One region of the Vreelandella profundi genome, then DNA from elsewhere that is predicted to be linked to it. Evidence: predicted binding sites of a transcription regulator. Region 1 holds the regulator's gene; each other region holds the start of a gene.
The links. The regulator LexA, encoded in region 1, represses DNA repair genes until DNA is damaged. The targets are predictions, from matches to a motif close to TACTGTNTANNTANACAGTA.

Region 1 (6,683 bases):
CCACCCACGCGCTCTACGTCCGTCATACCCAGCTGATCGAACCACAGAATGTACTCTTCCACGTAACCCCCTCGCTCTCAGACGTCGACATGACCACTACTACAGTCACGAAAACCACGGACCATGAATTATTGACTGAGCTACCCTAGCACCGCGCTAACGTATTCGCCATTGGTCTAATAGCGAAGAGAGTGGAGGATTTTTACAACAGCAGGGCTTTTTAGGCCAATTATGTAGTCAGGGCTATTTTAGCCAGGATCTCTTTAGATAGGGCGTTTTTAGACAGAGCAACTTTAGACAGGCCCATTTTAGGAAGAGCCATTGCACGTTGTGCTGTTAAAGCGCTCAGCCCACAATAGATCAATCACTCACAGGCGGATTTCATTATGAAGCGTACGGCTTTTTTTATTTCTGATGGCACCGGCATCACGGCGGAAAGTTTAGGGCGCAGCCTGCTAGCCCAGTTCAGCGATGTTGAAATCAACATGCTAACAAAGCCCTATATCGATACGCTGGAAAAAGCACAGGCGTTGGCAGAGATTATTGAAGCAACGGCCAGTCGTGACGGCCAACGCCCTATCATCATTGACACCATTGTTGATCAACAGATTCGTAACGTTATTCGCCAAGCGTCGGGCTTTAAAGTGGATATTTTTTCGACCTTTTTAGAGCCTTTAGAGCAAGAGCTGGACACCCACTCCTCGTATAGCGTGGGGCGAACGCACTCGATTGGCAGTGACGATGTGTATATGGATCGCATCCACTCCGTGCACTTCGCGCTGGACAACGACGATGGTGCACGTACCCATCAATACGACAAAGCAGACATCATTCTGGTGGGGGTTTCACGCTGCGGCAAAACGCCAACCTCGCTGTACTTAGCGCTACAGTTTGGCATCCGGGCCGCTAACTACCCGCTGACTGAGGATGATTTAGATGAAGACGGCATGCTAAAACTTCCCAAAGCCCTCGCGCCCCATCGTCAAAAACTGTTTGGGCTGACCATTGATCCACGTCGTCTGGCTGCCATTCGCAATGAAAGACGCCCTAACAGCCGCTACAGCTCAATCGATCAATGTTTGCAGGAGGTAGATCAAGCAGAGTCGCTGTATCGCACGATGCATATCCCTTTTATAGATGCGACCCGCTTCTCAGTTGAAGAGATTTCGACGCGAATGATTGCCGAAACTGGATTAGCGAGGCGCTTTTCGCCCCGCTAATATTGAATGTCTAACAATTACATGCCTTTGGGTGCAAAAATACCCGGGGCGTTGCGCCAGTAGCCTTTATAGTCCATGCCAAAGCCAAACACATAGCGGTCAGCCACTTCCAAGCTGCAGTAGTCGGCCTTTAAGCCGGGTACCGCTTTGCGGTTGTGCTGTTTATCGACCAGCACAGCCGTGGTAACGCTGGCGGCCTTAGCTTCTTGGCAGTAGGCCAAAATACCGGCTAACGTTGCGCCTTCGTCTAAAATGTCATCGACAATAACGACATGGCGACCGGCCATGGGGACTTCCGGCGAGACGCGCCAAAAAAGCTCGCCGCCGCGCAGCTCATTGCGATAACGGGTGGCATGCAGATAATCCACTTCTAATGGGAAGCCCAGCCGGGTAAGCAGGTGGCCGGTGGTAATCAAACCGCCGTTCATAACGCAGTAAAAAACCGGTAGCTTATCGCCTAAATCTCGGGTGATCGCTTCCGCCATACGATCAAGCGCCCGCTCTACCTCCTGCTGGGAGATTAAGCAGTCGGCGTTATCCATTAGCTCACGCATTGAGTCCAGTGACTCCAACGCTTCTTTATCCAACTTCGACATCTAACAACTCCGCGGCGGTTTAAAAATCTTGATATAGGTTAGCAAGTGCGCTTAGAGGGTGCTGGCATTCGTCTGACTGGCCAGCGCTTCTAATTTAGCGTGGGTGCGCCGCCAACGCCCTAGCGCACTTAATGCATCTAAGTCCGGCCGTGCGCGGCTGTAACGGAGCTTGGCGGCGCGTTTAGCGTCGATATCTTGGCAGGCGCTCATTACCTCAAGTGCCGCGGCGCGGTCATTGCATACCAGCAGCATATCGCAACCTGCGGCTAACGCTGCACGAGCACGATCCTTAGGCTCACCGGCTTCGTGGGCACCCGCCATGCTTAAATCATCAGAAAAGATGCAGCCCTTAAAGCCCAGCGACTCGCGCAGCATGCCTAACCAGCTAGGCGAAAAGCCTGCAGGTCGGGAATCAAAAGCACTGTAAATAACGTGGGCGGGCATGATCCCTTCTAGCTGGCCTGCCAGATGATAAAAGGGCACTAGATCATGCTGTTTAATCACCTCAAGAGGCCGATCATCCACCGGCAGCGCGACGTGAGAGTCGGCAGCGACACTGCCATGACCAGGGAAGTGCTTACCGACAGCGGCCATCCCCGCCTCGTGAAGACCTTGCACAAAAGCACCACCCAGCGCGGCCACATGCTGTGGATCATGACTAAAACTGCGGTCACCAATCACGCTTGATATACCGCTTTCAACATCAAGCACCGGCGCAAAGCTTAAGTCCAAACCACAGGCGGCCATTTCCATGCCCAGCAGCCAGCCAGCATCTTTTGCCAACGCGAGGCCGTCTTCTGCGTTAGCGCTGTAGCACTCACCAATGCGCGCCATGGCAGGAAGGCGTGTTAATCCTTCTTTAATGCGCTGAACGCGCCCGCCCTCCTGGTCAACCGCGATCAATAAATCACCCCGCACGCGGCGAATATCGCTACACAGCTTGCGCACCTGGTAGCCGTTTTCGACATTACGGGCAAATAAAATAACGCCCCCTACCGTGGGTTCAAGCAGCAAGCGCTTTTCGTCGCGAGTTAATGTTGGGCCTTCAAGGTCAAGCATGACCGGGCCTAGAGGTTGAGTCATCGTGAGAAGTCCAATAAGAGGGGCGATGATTTTAGACGATCATTTATCAGTGTCAAAGACGGGGCCATTTGCAGCCTGCCCCCAATACCGCTCAGCGTCTTTTAGTCAAAGCTTCGTTTAGTCAAAGCACTGCCTTTCACCGTGCAACCAAACGGGGGTACCGGGCAACGACAATGCAAAGATAGGCAGCAAATCATTGTTGCGTAGCCGAATGCATCCGTGAGAGGCGGCGACGCCCATCGGCTGGTCAGCGGGCGTACCGTGTAGATAGATATAGCGCCGCTGGGAGTCAACCTGACCGCCACGGTTCACGCCTCTCTCTAACCCACAAAGCCACAGGATCCGCGTCAAAATCCAATCGCGCTGCGGGTAGGCCTCGTCTAACGCGGGCGAAAAGACTTCCTCCGTCCAGCGGCGGCCACGAAACACCGCATTCTCCGGCAAGCCATTGCCAATCGCCGCGCGCACGTAGTGCCAGCCATGCGGCGTTTTACCGCTACCATTGTGCTCGCCAACACCGGCAACACCTGAAGAAATGGCGCATTCATGCAGCACTTTTGGCCCCCGCCAACAGCGCAGCCGCTGCTCGGTGGTATCTATCTCAAGCCAGATGTTCTCGGTTGGAGGTAGCTCAGCTAGCCTTGGCGTTTGCATGGTGTCCTTCTTCTAAAGCTGGGGGTAATGGCGCATTCATGGCGGCAACAACGACCGGCCTCAGGCGCCGGACTAAGTCCCGTACCGACACCTGCTCATGATAGTCCTTTTCCGCGATATCACGCAGGGCATCAAGGCCTGACAGGGTGAATATAACCGTGCCTAGCATGAAGTGTAGCCGCCAAAAGCGCTCGGCGTCTGGCAGCTCCGGGGTTGCTTGGCGCACGAGTTCCGTGAAGCGCGTAAACACATCCCCATACTCTTGCTGTATATGTCGCCTTAAATGCCCTTGGGCCTGACTGTAAGCTAAACCTAGCAGGCGCATAAACACCTTCAAGCTATTACGCTCAGCGGGCACCGCAAGAACCGTCGTTGCCATGGTCTCAAGCAGCGTTTCTAGCGGAATAACCTGCCCATTATGCTGAGCCTCAAGCTCATCAAGCGCAGTGTGAAATCGCAGCGTAAAAGGATCCAGATAGCGGGAAAAAACAGCCTGGATTAAGGCTTTTTTGGAGCCAAAATGATAATTCACAGCAGCAAGATTGACGCGCGCCTTGCTAGTGATGTTGCGCAGCGAGGTTTCAGCGAAACCACGCTCTGCAAAAAGCACTTCAGCGGTATCAAGTATACGGGTCACCGTATCAGATTGAGCCATGATGCTCTCCAGAGAAACAGGTGTTTAAAACATCGCAAAATACTATGCCATAACCTGGGTAGTCTCAACGCTTGATTTGTTATCAGACTGCCTGGGTATTCATAAGAAAACGCTTAGTTTCAAACCATTGAAGCACTCTCAGAGCAGGAAATATCGGCATTGACAAGGCCATATACTGGACAGAGAGACATACTGTATACTTAAACACTTATCGTTTAAGTTACCTTCATTTTATGACCGTCTATTCACAATTTTGGAGCTTGGTATGTCGCGTCCACTAACCGCTCGCCAACAGCATGTATTTGATTTTATTGTTAAGACCATGGGCGAATTTGGCTACCCTCCGACGCGCGCAGAAATCGCCAAAGCGCTTGGCTTTCGCTCACCCAACGCCGCTGAAGAGCATCTACGCGCACTTGAACGCAAGGGTGTTATCCGCATTATTCGCAATACGTCACGCGGCATACGCTTGCCTAACCAGGAGCCTCAAGACGTAGTGGACACGTCTGTCACGGCGCTTTCTGCCACGCTAGAGCCTTCTCAGACGGGCCTGCCTGTCATTGGTGAGGTAGCCGCCGGCAGTCCTATCTTGGCTGCCGAGCATATTGATCGCTACTGCCCGTTGCCCGCCGAGTATTTCACGCCAAAAGCGGATTACTTGCTGCGCGTTCGCGGATTATCTATGAAAGATATCGGCATTTTAGAGGGTGACCTGCTGGCCGTTCATCGTACTGAGCGTGTCCGCGATGGTCAGATAGTCGTTGCCCGCTTAGATGATGAAGTCACGGTGAAACGCTTTAAGCGCCAGGGTCACCAGGTCACTCTGTTCGCAGAGAACGCCGACTTTGCGCCGATTGAAATCGATCTGCGCTCCCAGTCGCTCGATATAGAAGGCGTTGGCGTTGGCGTGATTCGCGGCGGCAATGGTCAGGCGTTAGGTTAAGCACAGCATAAGCCAGCTATCCGTGCCTTTACCGCTTCTGATCGGGGAAGCCGCAAAGGCGCGGCTTCCCCGTGGCGATAGCGCTGCCTCACTGATGAGCCGTTTAGCTAAACACCACCGTTTTATTGCCATGGATCAGCACGCGGTCTTCTAGGTGCCAGCGCAAACCGCGTGCCAGTACCGCTTTCTCAACATCGCGCCCAAAACGCACTAAATCAGTGGGCGTATGGCAGTGGCTAACACGGTGGATATCTTGCTCAATGATGGGGCCCGCATCAAGCTCCTCGGTGACATAGTGGCAGGTAGCGCCAATCAGCTTAACGCCGCGCTGGTAGGCCTGGTGATAAGGTTTTGCTCCTGCAAATGAGGGCAAGAAGCTGTGGTGAATATTGATTACCTTGCCTGAATAGCGGGCGCACAGCTCAGGTGGCAGGATTTGCATATAGCGTGCTAGTACGACGCAGTCCGCGCGTGCGCTATCGATTTCAGCCTGCACTTTGGCAAACGATGACTGCTTATCTGCCGGGTCTACCGGCACGTGATGATAAGGAATCCCGTACCACTGCGTCAGCGAACGCATATCGTCATGGTTGGAAATAACGCCAACAATATCGCAATCCAATTCACCCGACTGCCAGCGATACAGCAGGTCTACTAAGCAGTGCGATTCTCGCGACACCATTAGCACCACACGACGACGCTTTTGAGTATCGACCAACGCCCACTGCATGCTGAATTCTCGGGCTACCGGCTCAAATGCGGCGCGTAGCGCTTCTACCGACATACCCACTGAATCCGCCAGGATTTCATAACGCATAAAAAAGCGGCCGGTTTCTAAGTCCGAATGCTGGCTGGCTTCAGTAATCGACCCACCTTGCTGGGCAATAAAACTCGACACGCGTGCAACAATGCCCACTCGATCAGGGCAAGAAACAACTAAACGATAATAATGCGACATGGGGGTTACTCTTGACCTATTTCAAACATCACTGATGAAAAACTAGCCGGTTAAACCGACCTAACAAACCATCACCTTGGCATGTTAACGAAGCTGCATAGTGTATCGGAAGGACAACGATGATTGTTAGCCGCCCCTGCCTTCCCGTATAGTTAAGTCACTACTTTTTAGGCTCTTCATAACTAATGCATTCTTCACGCGTTCAAATTCGTCCCCGCCGTCGTCCACCGCTGCGCATATTGCCGCTGGGGGGATGTGGTGAGATCGGAATGAATCTGACGCTATACGGCTATGATAATCATTGGATTGCCGTCGACTGCGGCATGATGATTCGTCAAGATCTTCCTAACTCACCGCTTCAGGTACCCAACTTAGATACGCCGAAGGCGCTGGGGATCGTACCCAAAGCACTGTTTATCACGCATGGTCATGAAGATCACATCGGCGCGGTTGCCTGGCTCTGGCCCATGTGGAACTGCCCTATTTATGCCACGCCGCTGGCAGCAGGGCTGCTTAGACTAAAATTTGCTGAGCATCAGCTTAGCAGCGCAGCTATACAGGTCATTGAGCCTGG
Region 2 (6,683 bases), 1.2 Mb from region 1:
ACCCCAGGTAGGCACCCCCCATACGGCACCGGAAAACAGCGCTATAAAGGTCATCACTGCCCCAAACGGCGCCATCACTGTCGCCGCCATATCGGCTACTTTAATTTTCCAAACCATAAACACCAGGCCCGACACGGCCATGGCGATAAAAATGGATTGAGCCAACAAAGCAGCCGGCACGTGTACATAAATAATCCGGAAGCTGTTGCCCTGCTGGTAATCCGCAGGCGCAAATACCAGCCCCCATAGCGAACCAACGACCAATAGCAGCACCGCGGCGGCCCAAAACCAGGGCTGTATTTTAGCACTTATGCCATAGAACCACCGAGGCGATCCCAGCTTATGTATAAAGGCCCACATAGCGTGTTTTGTCCTCAACCGTTAATACTAATACGCAGCGATGCGGCAATCGCCCACGGCGCCAGCATCAGCGAGGCGGCAAGCAGCGCGCCTAAAATAGCTAAATGTGCGGCGACACCGCTGCCGACAATCGCCGCCTGCACCGCGCCCGCGCCAAAAATCAATATCGGGATCGTCAGCGGCAGCACCAGCAACGAGAGCAGCACGCCGCCGCGCGCCAAGCCGACGGTTAGCGCCGCGCCAATCGCGCCAATCAAACTCAGGCTGGCCGACCCCAGCGCAAGCGACAGCGTTAACGCGGCGTAGCTGCCGCTAGGCAGCGACAGCATAATGCCTAACAGCGGCGCGATCAGCGCTAAGGGCAAGCCGGTTAGCAGCCAATGAACGACTACTTTTGCTAGGCTCAACGCGGCCAATGAGTGCGGGGCTAACAGCAGTTGCTCAAGACTGCCATCGTCATAGTCGCTGCGAAACAGGCTATCTAATGACAGCAGCGCGGCTAATAGCGCGGCCACCCAGAGCAAACCCGGTGCAATCATTGCCAACAGCTCAGGGTTGGGGGAAATAGCCATTGGGAACAGGGTAATCACGAGCGCAAAAAATACTAATGGATTAAGAATGTCACCGCGACGGCGAAGTAACAGCGTTAAATCACGTAATAGCGTGGCTTTTACCGCTGTCATTAGCCCGCCCTTATAGTCGCGCAGCGGCGCAACCGGGCCGATCGCTGAACCGTCTAAACAACCAGGCGTTGAAGGCTGTGAAGAGCCATTTGAAGTGCGATGCAACGCTGTCTCCTTCTACCCCAGCGCTACCTGCCTCAGCAGCGGCGAGGCGGATAGCTCGTGATGTGTAGTGACGAGTACGCTGCCACCTGACTCTGCATGCGCAACAAGCTGCCTTTCAAGATCAGCAGTGCCATTACGATCAATCGCGGTAAAGGGCTCATCCAATACCCACAGCGCTCGCGGCGTCAGCGTTAACCGCGCCAATGCCACTCGCCGCTGCTGACCCGCCGACAGCTGCCCGGCAGGCACCTCTTCAAAACCAGTAAGCCCGACGCTTTCAAGCGCATTCAATCGCTGCTCTTCGTCGTTTTTTTCATCGCTCAGCGCCTGATACCACGCCAAATTTTCTAGCGGCGAAAGCCCTAATTTTATGCCGGGGGCATGTCCCAAATACAACAGATTGGCGAGAAAGTGGTCACGCGCCTTGTTCATTAACGTGCCATTCCAGAACAGCGCGCCCTGATAGTCGCTGAGCTGCCCGGAGAGGATCTTTAGCAGGGTTGTTTTGCCGCAGCCATTGGGCCCTTCAATACGCACGATTTCACCGCTATGGATATCCAGATTCAGCCCTTTAAATAGCCAGCGGTCATCACGTTCACAGCCAAGCTCTTGGGCTTGTAGATGCAGGCTCAAGCGTCTCTCCAGGCACATTGATTTCGCGTCGAACTCTACACGGAAAGCCTTCTTCTCGCCACTTGCACGATCTACCGCCAGCCGTTTGAACAATGGACACCAATGACTAATTAGACGAATTACCGCTAGCACTGTATGCAAAAACAGGCCTATACTAAAACCACTGTATGGAAAGACATGCTTTGCGCGATTCAGCAACGCCTGCACCGCTAAAGCGATTGTCTGCAGTCAATGTTTAAGGTCGCTACCTTTAAGGCCACTACGCATGAACGAAGCCTAACCAGCCGGCGTAGCAATGGAGATTCCCAAATGACGATATCAATGGCAGCATCTACCGCTACGCCCACTCACAGGCAGCCACTGCCGCGCCCTTATGCATTGGCGTCTAACGTTACGCGGCACAACACCTATGCGCTTAAAGTACGCGGCAATGCGATGCGCGATTGCAACTTATTCGATGGCGATGTCATTATTATTCGGCGCTACCAGCACGATACTCAAACAGAAACCGCCGTTGCCGAAATCAATCAGCAGAAAATAGCGCTTAAGCAGCTCGCCATAAGCCGTTCTGGCGTGCAGCTATGGCCAGAAGACGCGCTGCAGCCAGCGCTATTTTTGCATAATCGAGATATTCAGGTACTTGGCATGGTGATGGGTGTTGAACCTCATGTGAGCAAGCCTGCTATTACGGAGCATTAATGCGTTACCGGGTTCCCAAACTGCCTGCATCCATATGGCATACGGCTGACATTGACGTAGAGAAGAGCCAATTTATAACCTGGATATGTTACGCCCCTGACATTGGTGCGTTCACCGCTCTGCTGAATGCTGCTAAAACGGCACACCCTAATGCGAGCCATCACTGCACTGCCTACATTGCAGGGCCGCCAGGCGAGCAGAACTTTATTGGCTTCTCTGACGATGGTGAACCTGGCGGTACCGCCGGCAGGCCGATGTATCAGGTGCTACAAGGCAGTCAGCTTGGTCACATTGGCTGTGTGGTCATTCGTTATTTTGGTGGCACAAAGCTTGGCACCGGTGGTTTAGCCCGCGCCTACGCTCAGGCAGTCAGCCATGCGCTTGAGACACTGCCCACCTGCGAGGTCATTGAGCGCGACATTTACACCCTACGACTAAGTTTTGCCCAAGAAGCGATTGCTCGCGCCTGGTGCGAAGAGCGGGATATTCCCATTGAACAAGCCGATTACGATGGAAACGGCGTCCGGTTAGCCGTTGGCTGGCCACGCGACTGCCCGCTCGACTTTTCCCCGCTGGAAAACCGCTTAAAGAGCACGATTGAGTTTCATACCGCCCTGCCATAAAAAACGCGACAGCTGAAATCTTCAGCATGCCGCGCTCTCATCGCTAACGTTTCAACTCTGCGCCTAAAACCTGTTTTTAAAATCCGCTATTAAAACCAACGCTTAAAAACGGCCTGAGTATGCACTCTGATGCCAATGGCCGATTAACCCAGATATTTAATCATTACCCCGGCAGCGACCGCTGAGCCAATCACCCCGGCCACGTTGGGACCCATGGCGTGCATTAACAGAAAGTTATGCGGGTTGGCTTCAAGCCCTACTTTATTCGCCACACGGGCTGCCATCGGCACGGCGGACACGCCTGCGGCGCCAATGAGCGGATTAATGGGCATTTTACTCACCAGGTTCATTAGTTTGGCCATCAATACCCCGGCGGCCGTACCAATACCAAAAGCGACAATCCCTAATCCCAGTATCCCCAGCGTCTCAAATGCCAGAAAGCTTTCGGCCATGAGTTTAGAGCCCACGGACAAACCTAGGATAATCGTTACGATATTGATCAGCGCGTTTTGCGCGGTATCCGACAAGCGCTCGACCACCCCACACTCGCGCATCAGATTACCGAAACAGAACATGCCCAGCAGCGGCGCAGCATCGGGTAAAAACAGCGCAACCAAAATCAACAGCATCAGCGGGAAGACGACTTTTTCCAGCCTGGACACCGCCCGTAGCTGCGTCATTTTAATTTCACGCTCTTTCTGAGTGGTCAAAAGACGCATGATTGGCGGCTGAATCAACGGCACCAATGCCATATACGCGTAAGCGGCTACGGCGATCGCACCCAGCAGCTCAGGCGCTAGCACGCTTGATACGTAAATAGACGTCGGGCCATCCGCGCCACCGATAATACCAATAGCGGCCGCCTGATTAAGCGAGAAATCCATCACGCCCATAGAGGTGAGCAGCACGGCGCCAAACAGGGTGGCAAAAATACCAAACTGAGCGGCTGCGCCTAAAAACAACGTGCGCGGATTGGCGAGCAAAGGGCCAAAATCGGTCATGGCCCCCACGCCCATAAAGATAATCAGCGGCGCAATACCCGAGCCAATCGCCACTTTATAGAAGCTATACAGCATACCGTCGCTGTAGCCGACGCTCATGGCGATATCACGCGCGGCGCGCAGCTGGTCTGGCGCAACGCCATCGTGGGCAATCACTTTCAGCATTTCTCGCCATGTTTCAAGACCGCTGGCCGGGTCCAGCGTGGCGCCTATCGCTGTTGCTATCTGCTGCAGAACGACAGGTTTAGCAACGTCAATCGCCTGGTCTAACGCTGAAAGCGCCAGCCCTGCTTCGGGTATGTTGGCAAGAATGCCACCAAAGCCAATCGGCACTAGCAGCAGCGGCTCAAACTTCTTATAAATGGCCAGGTAGAGCAGCAATAGCCCCACTAAGATCATTGCCGCCTGACCAAGCTCAAGGTTATACAGCCCAGAGCCTTCCCATAAGGTTACTAATTTATCCATTACCGAGTGCCCTTAAAGTTCGATCAGCGTGTCGCCTACGGCGACGCTGTCGCCCTCGCTGACGTTAACCTTAGACACAGTGCCTGCGCTGCTGGCGCGCACTTCGGTTTCCATTTTCATCGCTTCCAGGATAATGACGACATCACCGTCAGCGACCTGATCGCCAGGACGCACATTCACCTTAAAAATATTGCCTGCCAGCGGCGCATCGATGCTTTCCCCGCTAGGCGCGGGCGCTTCCTGAGGAGCGGCGGCCGTCGTCGCGCTTGCCGTTTGCTCCTGCACCTCGCCGAGCTCGCCCCCTTCAGACACTTCCACCACGTAGGCTTTGCCATTGAGCTTAACGGTATAGGTCTCTGGGCCGCCATTTGCGACTGGCGGCTTACTTTCAGCCGGAGCAGCCGCTTTACCGGCGCTCGCATCCGCCGCCTGAGGCACGGGTTCAAAGACATCGGGGTTATCGCGATGTTTCAAAAACTTCAAACCAATCTGCGGAAACAGGGCATAGGTCAGCACGTCATCAACTGTCTGCTTACCCTCTGCCAGCCGGATACCGTCCGCACCGGCCTTCTCTTTCAGCTCTGTGGCCAGCCTTTCCATTTCCGGCGCAAGGTTATCCGCCGGGCGGCAGGTAATCGGCTCACCGCCTTCTAATACGCGCTTTTGCAACTCTGCGTTAAAGGGCGCAGGGGCCGCGCCGTACTCACCCTTGAGCAGCGCCTGCACTTCTTTGGAAATAGACTTGTAGCGCTCGCCCATCATCACGTTCATGACGGCCTGCGTGCCGACAATTTGTGAAGTTGGCGTAACCAGGGGAATAAACCCCAGGTCTTCACGCACACGTGGAATCTCGCTCAGCACGTCGTCGAGCTTGTCGCCAGCGCCCTGTTCTTTAAGCTGGCTTTCCATGTTGGTCAGCATGCCGCCCGGCACCTGGGCAATCAGAATGCGCGAATCAATGCCCCGCAGCGAGCCCTCAAAGGCGGCGTATTTTTTACGCACTTCGCGGAAATAACCGGCAATATCTTCCAGCAATTCAAGATCCAAACCGGTATCGCGGTCGGTGTCTTTGAGCATCGCGACCACCGATTCGGTCGGGCTGTGGCCGTAAGTCATCGACATCGAAGAGATTGACGTATCAACGTTATCAATGCCCGCCTCGACGGCTTTTAGAATGGTCGAGGTCGAGAGGCCGGTCGTGGCATGGCAATGCAGGTGTATCGGAATCGACAGCTCTTTCTTCAGCCGAGTAACAAGATCAAACGCCGTGTAGGGAGTAAGCAGCCCCGCCATATCCTTGATAGCCAATGAATCTGCGCCTAAACCTGCAATGGTTTTGGCGAGATCGACCCAGCTATCCAGGGTATGTACCGGGCTCACGGTATAAGAAATGGTGCCCTGAGCATGGCCTTCTACATTTCGCACCGCCTGAATGGCGCGCTCAAGGTTGCGCGGGTCATTCATCGCATCAAACACGCGAAAAACATCCACACCGTTGGTTTTTGCCCGCTCCACGAACTTATCCACTACGTCGTCCGCATAGTGGCGATAGCCTAACAAGTTCTGGCCACGTAGCAGCATTGCCTGGGGCGTATTCGGCATGGCTTCTTTCAAGGCGCGGATACGCTCCCACGGGTCTTCACCCAGGTAACGAATGCAGGCGTCATAGGTGGCACCGCCCCATGTTTCCAACGACCAGTAGCCAACTTGATCAAGCTTTTCAGCGATCGGCAGCATATCGTCCAAGCGCATACGCGTTGCAAACAGCGATTGATGGGCATCGCGCAGCACAACATCGGTAATGCCTAGAGGGCGTTTTACTTCGTTCATGGTCTTAGCTCACAGTAGAGAATGGCAAGTTTGTAGTAAAGTTAACAAAAAAATAGCCAAAAAGTAGCTTTAACGAAAAAAACAAGAAAGTTAACTACGTCGCGTGGAGCGATAACGGTGCACTGCAGCACTAATGACGGCCATGACCTCTTCATCCGGCGAGGAAGACACAGAAGAGCTTAGTGACTTTCTACCCGTATCAGCGACAACAGGCACCGGTTGAAAGCGGTCAATTAGCTTTGACATCAGCGTGACGCTGACCACTAAAATAGCAAGAAAAACAA
Region 3 (6,683 bases), 240 kb from region 1:
AAAGAAGAGCGGATGCTTCCTAAACCATGGGAAATAGATTTCGATTAGCGGTATTTTTTAAAATTTACATATCTTTACATAATTTTTGCAAATCAGATGAACTAACCCTGCTGTCGGCTATCAGAGTAAGTGTTCCCTTGAATGATCCCTTGCTTTTATTCTCCGGCGGTCCTTACCGCCGGTTTTTTTTGCCTGTTTGTTGGCTTTCCAGCGCGTTAGTTACCATCGTTGCAATGAACACCTACCCGCTACGGCCAGTATGCCGCGAGCGCTTTGATTAGAGGGATGTTATGCATCCAGTGATGCTTTTGCCCGATCACGCGGATACGAGCGAACTGCGCCAAGCTCTATGGCGACACCGTATTGGTCACCGCATTACCAACGAGGCCGACGGCCAGCTATTATGGATCGCCGACCCACGCCAGCAGAGTGAACTCACTGCGCTTGTCGAGCAGTGGAAGCAGGGTGAACCCTTAACGCTTCAACAAACGACTAAGCCCCCGCGTTCTATGGCCAACTCGCTCGCATCGCTGCGCCAAGTGCCGGTCACGTCGCTGATGATTATTATTAGCGTGGTGGTGTTTGCACTGATCGAAGTGCTGGGCAATCAGCTAATCGTTGCCTTAACCATCGTGCCCGTTGGCATTTCTGGTGGTGAGCTGTCGTTCGGTAATCTGTCGCAGATGCTTTCTTCAGGACAAGTCTGGCGCTTACTATCGCCGGCTTTTCTACACTTTGGCTTGATGCATCTCATCTTTAACTTGATGTGGGTGTGGTATTTCGGTCGTCAGATTGAAGCCTTACAAGGCAGCCGCACCATGCTTTTACTGCTTATTGTTGCCGGTATCGGTGCGAACATCGCTCAATATATGACCGGTACCGTGCTTTTTGGTGGCATGTCAGGCGTGGTGTATGCCCTGTTAGCACACGTTTGGCTGATGTCGCGCCGAGTACCCCAAAGCGGCTTTTTTGTGCCTCAAATGTTAGTGGTATTTATGCTGGGCTGGATGGTCTTTACCATGACGGGCCTGGCAGGCAGCGTTGGCTTTGGCAATGTCGCTAATGAAGCGCATTTGGGCGGCCTACTCGTGGGCCTTGTCACAGGCTGGTATTATTCGTCCCGCCGTTTGAAAAACAGTTAAGAGGCCTGCAATGAGCGAAATGACCTTCGAAAAAATGATTAATCAAATGACGCCGGCGATCTATGAGAGCCTGAAGCAGGCGGTCTCGTTACGTAAGTGGCCCGATGGCCGCCGGCTAACGCCGGAACAAACCGAGCTGTGCTTGGAAGCCGTGATGCGCTATGAATCAGAAAATAACGTGCCTGAAGAGAATCGCGTGGGCTACTTAGAGCAGCGCACCTGCGGTGCGGCGACGACGGGCGCAGGCGTAACGCCAGAAATGGCGGGCTTAGCGCGGGATGCAACGCGTGATTGAAGCGGCAATACAAGGTTGTTTAAGCAAAATGGCGGTCGCGTTACCAGCCCGCCAAGATGATCAAGTGGTCTACCATTTACGTGCCGGTGAACATCGCGTTGCGCTTAACGAGCGCATTGGTGAGCCGATTAGCCTACGTTGGACAGGCGCCATTGCATGTACTCACTGCGGGCGAGCCACGAAGAAGAGTTTTGCCCAGGGCCACTGTTATCCGTGTTTCAAACGATTAGCGCAGTGCGATACCTGCATTATGAAGCCTGAAACCTGCCACTTTTTTCAAGGCACCTGCCGCGAGCCTGAGTGGGGCGAGCGCCATTGCTTTCAGCCTCACGTGGTGTATTTGGCCAACTCTTCCGGCATCAAGGTAGGCATTACGCGCAACACACAGATGCCTACCCGTTGGCTAGATCAAGGCGCGATTCAGGCGCTGCCTATTCTTGAAGTGGATACTCGTCAGCAGTCAGGGTTCGTCGAAATGCTGTTCAAAGAGCAGGTGTCAGACCGCACTAACTGGCGAGCCATGCTTAAGGGCGATGTCGACGTCATGGATTTAAGCGCCGAGCGTGACCGTTTGCTAAGCCTGTTATCCAGTGGCTTGAGCCAGTTGCGTGATACCCATGGCGCAGACGCTATTCGCACGCTAGATCAGCCAGCGCATCATTTTCACTATCCGGTTAGCGTCTTTCCAAAAAAAGTCGCGTCGCATAACTTTGATAAGCAGCCGCTGGTGGAAGGCCTGCTGCAGGGGATTAAAGGGCAGTATTTGATACTCGATAGCGGCGTGATTAACCTGCGTAAATTCACGGGTTACGAGATTCAGGTGAGTTAGATGAAAACACTAACCTGCATAGCCAAGCACTTGTTTTAACCGTTCAGCATGTGTGGCTACCCAGCGGGGGTCAATGGCGCCCCAGTTTTGAATCTGGTAGCGGCCAATGTTATGGCGTTGGCCCTCGTCTTTCGTAAATACACACTCAATATCCAGTTCGGCAAGCGATGTTATCGTGTCCTGAGCAGTGCGTCGTGGCATGCCGGTGGTTTCTATTATCGCAGGTACACTGGCAATGCCTTGCTCAATCAAATGGGCCACGTATAAACGTCTATAAAAGCTTGATTTGGTTTTACTAAGGTCGGGCATGGGGCTTCCTTTGCAGCAAACTTATTGGCGTTGCTGCCTAGCTTAAATGAATAAATCTCCCTGCGCCCGTGGTGGACGAAAATCGCGCGTGTTTAAGCCCTGCTCGGTGCGATCCTGCATCTTCCATTGGCGGCTGGCGCGGGCGAAGCGTTGCGCGATCAAATCTGCAAAGACGCCTTCACCGCGAAAGCGTTTACCGAACTGAGCGTCGTATATCTTCCCGCCCCGGCATTGGCGCATTAGGCTCATGACTTTAGCGGCCCGCTCTGGGTAGTGTGTTTCCAACCACGCTTCAAACAGCGGTGCGACTTCATAGGGCAAGCGCAGCAGCATCCAGGCCGCGGTGCGTGCACCGGCGCGGCTGGCGGCTTCCAATAGTTTTTCGATTTCGTGATCCGTAAGCCCTGGTATCACCGGCGAAATCAGCGTTCCCACCGGAATGCCCGCCGTATTCAGTTCTCGTATCGCTCTCAAACGTGCCTGGGGCGACGCCGCGCGTGGCTCTAAGGTGCGTTTTAAGTTGGCATCCAGGCTGGTCAAGCTAACAAAAACACGCACCAAGCGGTGCTCGGCCATCTCGGCCAATAGCTCTAAATCACGCAGCACTAAGGTGCTTTTGGTCACAATGGTGACGGGGTGGCGGCACGCTAATAACAGTTCCAACAACCGGCGGGTGGTTTGATGGGTAGCCTCTAAAGGTTGATAACAGTCAGTATTGCCGGAAAGATTAATTGGCCTGCACACATAGCTGGGGTGGCAAAGCTCCTCTGATAATTGCTCAACCAAACCGCTGCGGGCAATCAGCTTGGTTTCAAAATCTAACCCAGGCGACAGATCCCAGTAGGCATGGGAAGGGCGGGCATAGCAGTAAACGCAGCCATGCTCGCAGCCGCGATAAGGATTTAATGAGCGGTCAAAAGGTAAATCCGGCGATTTATTCCACGACAGTGCGCTCTTGCTAACTTCCTCACGCACTTCTGTGGCAATGGTCGCGGACGCTTCCTCACGCCACCATCCGTCGTCTTCTGCGATGCTTTGTGTCGGCGCAAAGCGGTTGTGCGGATCATACGTCGCACCGCGGCCCTTGTAGTGGTTTGGCTGGAAAGGCTGGCCAAGAGATGCCATGTGTTCACCTCTTTTATGATTTTATATACAGTAGTTGCGAAGCGAAAAGAAATCAATAGCCAGCCAGTTGTTCAGCGTGTAATGCAGTGAACAAGACGCTATCCAATGCGTTATTTCACGGTTAAGGTATTTGCATGAACCGGCCATTAACGCGCTACTGAGGAAGAATTATGTCGAAAGTAGTCATCGTGACAGGAGGAGGCCGAGGTATTGGAGCGGCCACGTCATTACTGCTTGGCGCCAAAGGCTATGCGGTGTGTGTCAACTATCTGGCTAATCAAGAGCGAGCAAAAGAGGTGGTTGATTCCATTGTACGTGGCGGCGGCCGAGCCTTTGCTTGTCAAGCGGATGTCAGCAAGGAAGCTGACGTCATCCGCTTGTTTGATGCGGCAGAGACGCACCTTGGAAGCGTGACCCACTTGGTTAACAATGCGGGTGTTTTGTTTACGCAATCTAAGTTAGTTGATATCGACTTTGAACGCTTCAAACAGGTTATGAGTAGCAACGTCGACAGCTGTTTTCTGTGTTGCAGAGAAGCTATCCGGCGCTTTGAGCAAGGCAGTGCGATCGTCAATGTCTCTTCGCGCGCCTCACAAACAGGCTCGCCCTTTGAATACGTTGACTACGCCGTATCGAAAGGAGCCATGGACACGCTGACTAAAGGATTATCTTTAGAAGTTGCCGCCTTGGGTATTCGTGTCAACGCCGTTCGCCCCGGATCTATCTACACCGATATGCATGCCGATGGTGGCGAGCCAGGGCGGGTTGATCGCTTGGCACCGCAGATTCCTATGCAGCGTGGCGGTACCGCTGAGGAAGTGGCGAATAGCATCGCTTGGTTACTGTCGGATGAAGCCTCTTATGTGACGGGATCATTTATTGATGTAGCGGGCGGGCGGTAATATCCCTCATATTGAAGACAGAACTAAGCGATGTTGACCCGTCTATGTCACAAGAATTGGGAGGTTCATTTGAAAATTTTCGTTCCACTGACAATTACTTCAATACTGCTCATGTCGGGCTGTGCAACTTCAGTGCAGAATCAAGTAGCTGCCCAAGCGCCTGCCGCGACACCTTCAGCATCTAGTCTGCACCGCTATCAGTGTGAAAGCGGAGAAACGATAGCCGCTGCCTACCCCTCAACAGACACGGCGAGGGTGCAATACAAGGGTCGAAGCTACGGTATGCAAATTGCAGTTTCTGGCAGCGGGGCGCGCTATGTGGGTGACGATTTAGAGTGGTGGGCCAAAGGCTCTGGCTCGGGATCTGAGGGTACTCTTTTCAGCCACTTGGCTGACGGCACTTCTGGTGGCACCATCGAGCGCTGTGCGGAACTTTGAACTAGGCTAGCAATTAGTTATGTAACAAACCACCAACGCCAGCTTGCCGCACATATAATGCCAACGGCAATTGATGCCAGAGGACTTTTTAAGATAATAGCGACAGCGCCTGCCATTAAAGCAGCAAACCGGGTTCCGCCGTCACCATGCACAATGATGGGGGTGATGATGGCAATAAGCACTGAGCTAGACATGGCGTCAATAAACAGACGAGTGTTAGGGCTTAATGGTATGCGGGCCATAATGAGTAGTCCCAAAATTCGAGACCCGTAGCCGATAACTACCATCAGCACGATGGCGAATAGCGATTGCCATACTGGTGACAAACTCACAAAACACCCGCCTTATACCAACGTTTGGGAAGTAATATGGCGACCATTCCTCCTGTCAGTGCGCCAACCATTACATGTAGATAGGGCGGTAGCCACCAATAGGCTAGCAGTGCACTGAGCGCTGCTGCTAGCCACGGAAGAATCATTACTACCTTTGGGTTACCACCTATCACGATCACCAACAGAAAACATAGCATGATCACGTCAAGACCAAAGCGTTCAGGTTGATGGATGCCACCGCCAAATGCCAAGCCTATACCCGTGCCTATTACCCAGGCAGCCCATAGCGCGATACCCCCTCCTAGAAGAATGCCAATATTGCGCTCTCCTCGCTGATATTCGCCCAGTGCCATGGCCCAATTTGAATCCGTTAGCATAAAAATGACGGCAAATCGCTGCGGTAAAGGTAATGGCTTGAGCCAAGGATAAAGCGATGCACTCATTAATAGGTGTCTGGTATGAATGGCCATGGTCGTCATCGCCAGGGCCAGAAGGGGCAGCGGTGTTGTCCATAGTTCAAGTGCCGCAAACTGTGAGGGAGCAGCAAATACAAACACGCTCATTAACATCGCTTCCCAACGAGCGATGCCTGCATGGATAGCTGCTACGCCGAAGGCTAAACCAAACGCCACCGTGAAAGCGGCCAAAGGAAGCATCATACGGATACCTCGCCACGTGCCTGCCGTATCTAATTTTATTTTATTTTCTCTTTTATTCATAAGCTTACTTGGCATCTTTTGATAGTGAATAATAAAAACAAACAGTCCTGCTTGTTTTTATTATTCCTGACGTTTAGATTTAACAGTACACATATACCGCTAGGCAATGTGTTATTAAAAAAATGAAACAATATAACACTAAAAAAAGCCGATTGATTCGGTTCAGGAGACTGATATATGAACTTCAAGCGCAATGTAATAACAATGGCTGTGGCGGCTTTAGCCTTACCGGTAATAGCAAATTCCGCTCAAGCCTCAACTTCATTTATTGCCAATTCGTTTTATGACCAGCAGCATCCTCACTCCCGCTATGGTTATATCGAATGGGCTGAAATGGTCAAGGAGCTTTCTAATGGAGAGCTTCAGCCCGAGGTTTATACCGGGACTGTACTGCTAGCACCGCGTGCTAATTTGCAGGGTATTCAAGACAATATTGTGCAGGTAGCGCACCATGCGGCTATTTACACGCCTTCCGAAATGCCGGTTGCCAATGCGGTTCAGGAACTGGGGTTTAACTATGATGACCCGCTAATCAGCATACTGGCGGTTACCGACTTTAGCCTGAACAATCCCACCCAGCTAGCTGAGTGGG

Region 2: the regulator LexA is predicted to act here: its motif matches at 1,911-1,930, upstream of KUO20_RS03055 (LexA family protein).
Region 3: the regulator LexA is predicted to act here: its motif matches at 3,714-3,733, upstream of KUO20_RS09695 (PA0069 family radical SAM protein).

What each region holds. Positions count from the first base shown of each region.
Region 1 covers NZ_CP077941.1:1,866,422-1,873,104, forward strand. The annotation lists gene ppsA (phosphoenolpyruvate synthase) at 1-62, opposite strand, end outside; gene ppsR (posphoenolpyruvate synthetase regulatory kinase/phosphorylase PpsR) at 387-1,220, shown strand; gene KUO20_RS08545 (hypoxanthine-guanine phosphoribosyltransferase) at 1,238-1,816, opposite strand; gene nagZ (beta-N-acetylhexosaminidase) at 1,868-2,899, opposite strand; gene KUO20_RS08555 (L,D-transpeptidase) at 3,017-3,553, opposite strand; gene KUO20_RS08560 (TetR/AcrR family transcriptional regulator) at 3,531-4,208, opposite strand; gene lexA (transcriptional repressor LexA) at 4,474-5,151, shown strand; gene purU (formyltetrahydrofolate deformylase) at 5,255-6,109, opposite strand; gene KUO20_RS08575 (ribonuclease J) at 6,379-6,683, shown strand, end outside.
Region 2 covers NZ_CP077941.1:648,475-655,157, reverse strand. The annotation lists gene KUO20_RS03070 (heme ABC transporter permease) at 1-360, opposite strand, end outside; gene ccmB (heme exporter protein CcmB) at 375-1,043, opposite strand; gene ccmA (cytochrome c biogenesis heme-transporting ATPase CcmA) at 1,161-1,781, opposite strand; gene KUO20_RS03055 (LexA family protein) at 2,091-2,480, shown strand; gene KUO20_RS03050 (IMPACT family protein) at 2,480-3,103, shown strand; gene KUO20_RS03045 (sodium ion-translocating decarboxylase subunit beta) at 3,247-4,569, opposite strand; gene oadA (sodium-extruding oxaloacetate decarboxylase subunit alpha) at 4,582-6,399, opposite strand; gene KUO20_RS03035 (OadG family protein) at 6,490-6,683, opposite strand, start outside.
Region 3 covers NZ_CP077941.1:2,105,554-2,112,236, reverse strand. The annotation lists gene KUO20_RS09720 (metallophosphoesterase) at 1-48, shown strand, start outside; gene KUO20_RS09715 (rhomboid family intramembrane serine protease) at 291-1,142, shown strand; gene KUO20_RS09710 (YeaC family protein) at 1,153-1,437, shown strand; gene KUO20_RS09705 (DUF2797 domain-containing protein) at 1,421-2,266, shown strand; gene KUO20_RS09700 (winged helix-turn-helix domain-containing protein) at 2,276-2,575, opposite strand; gene KUO20_RS09695 (PA0069 family radical SAM protein) at 2,618-3,700, opposite strand; gene KUO20_RS09690 (SDR family oxidoreductase) at 3,871-4,602, shown strand; gene KUO20_RS09685 (MliC family protein) at 4,672-5,040, shown strand; gene KUO20_RS09680 (AzlD domain-containing protein) at 5,058-5,372, opposite strand; gene KUO20_RS09675 (AzlC family ABC transporter permease) at 5,369-6,031, opposite strand; gene KUO20_RS09670 (C4-dicarboxylate TRAP transporter substrate-binding protein) at 6,269-6,683, shown strand, end outside.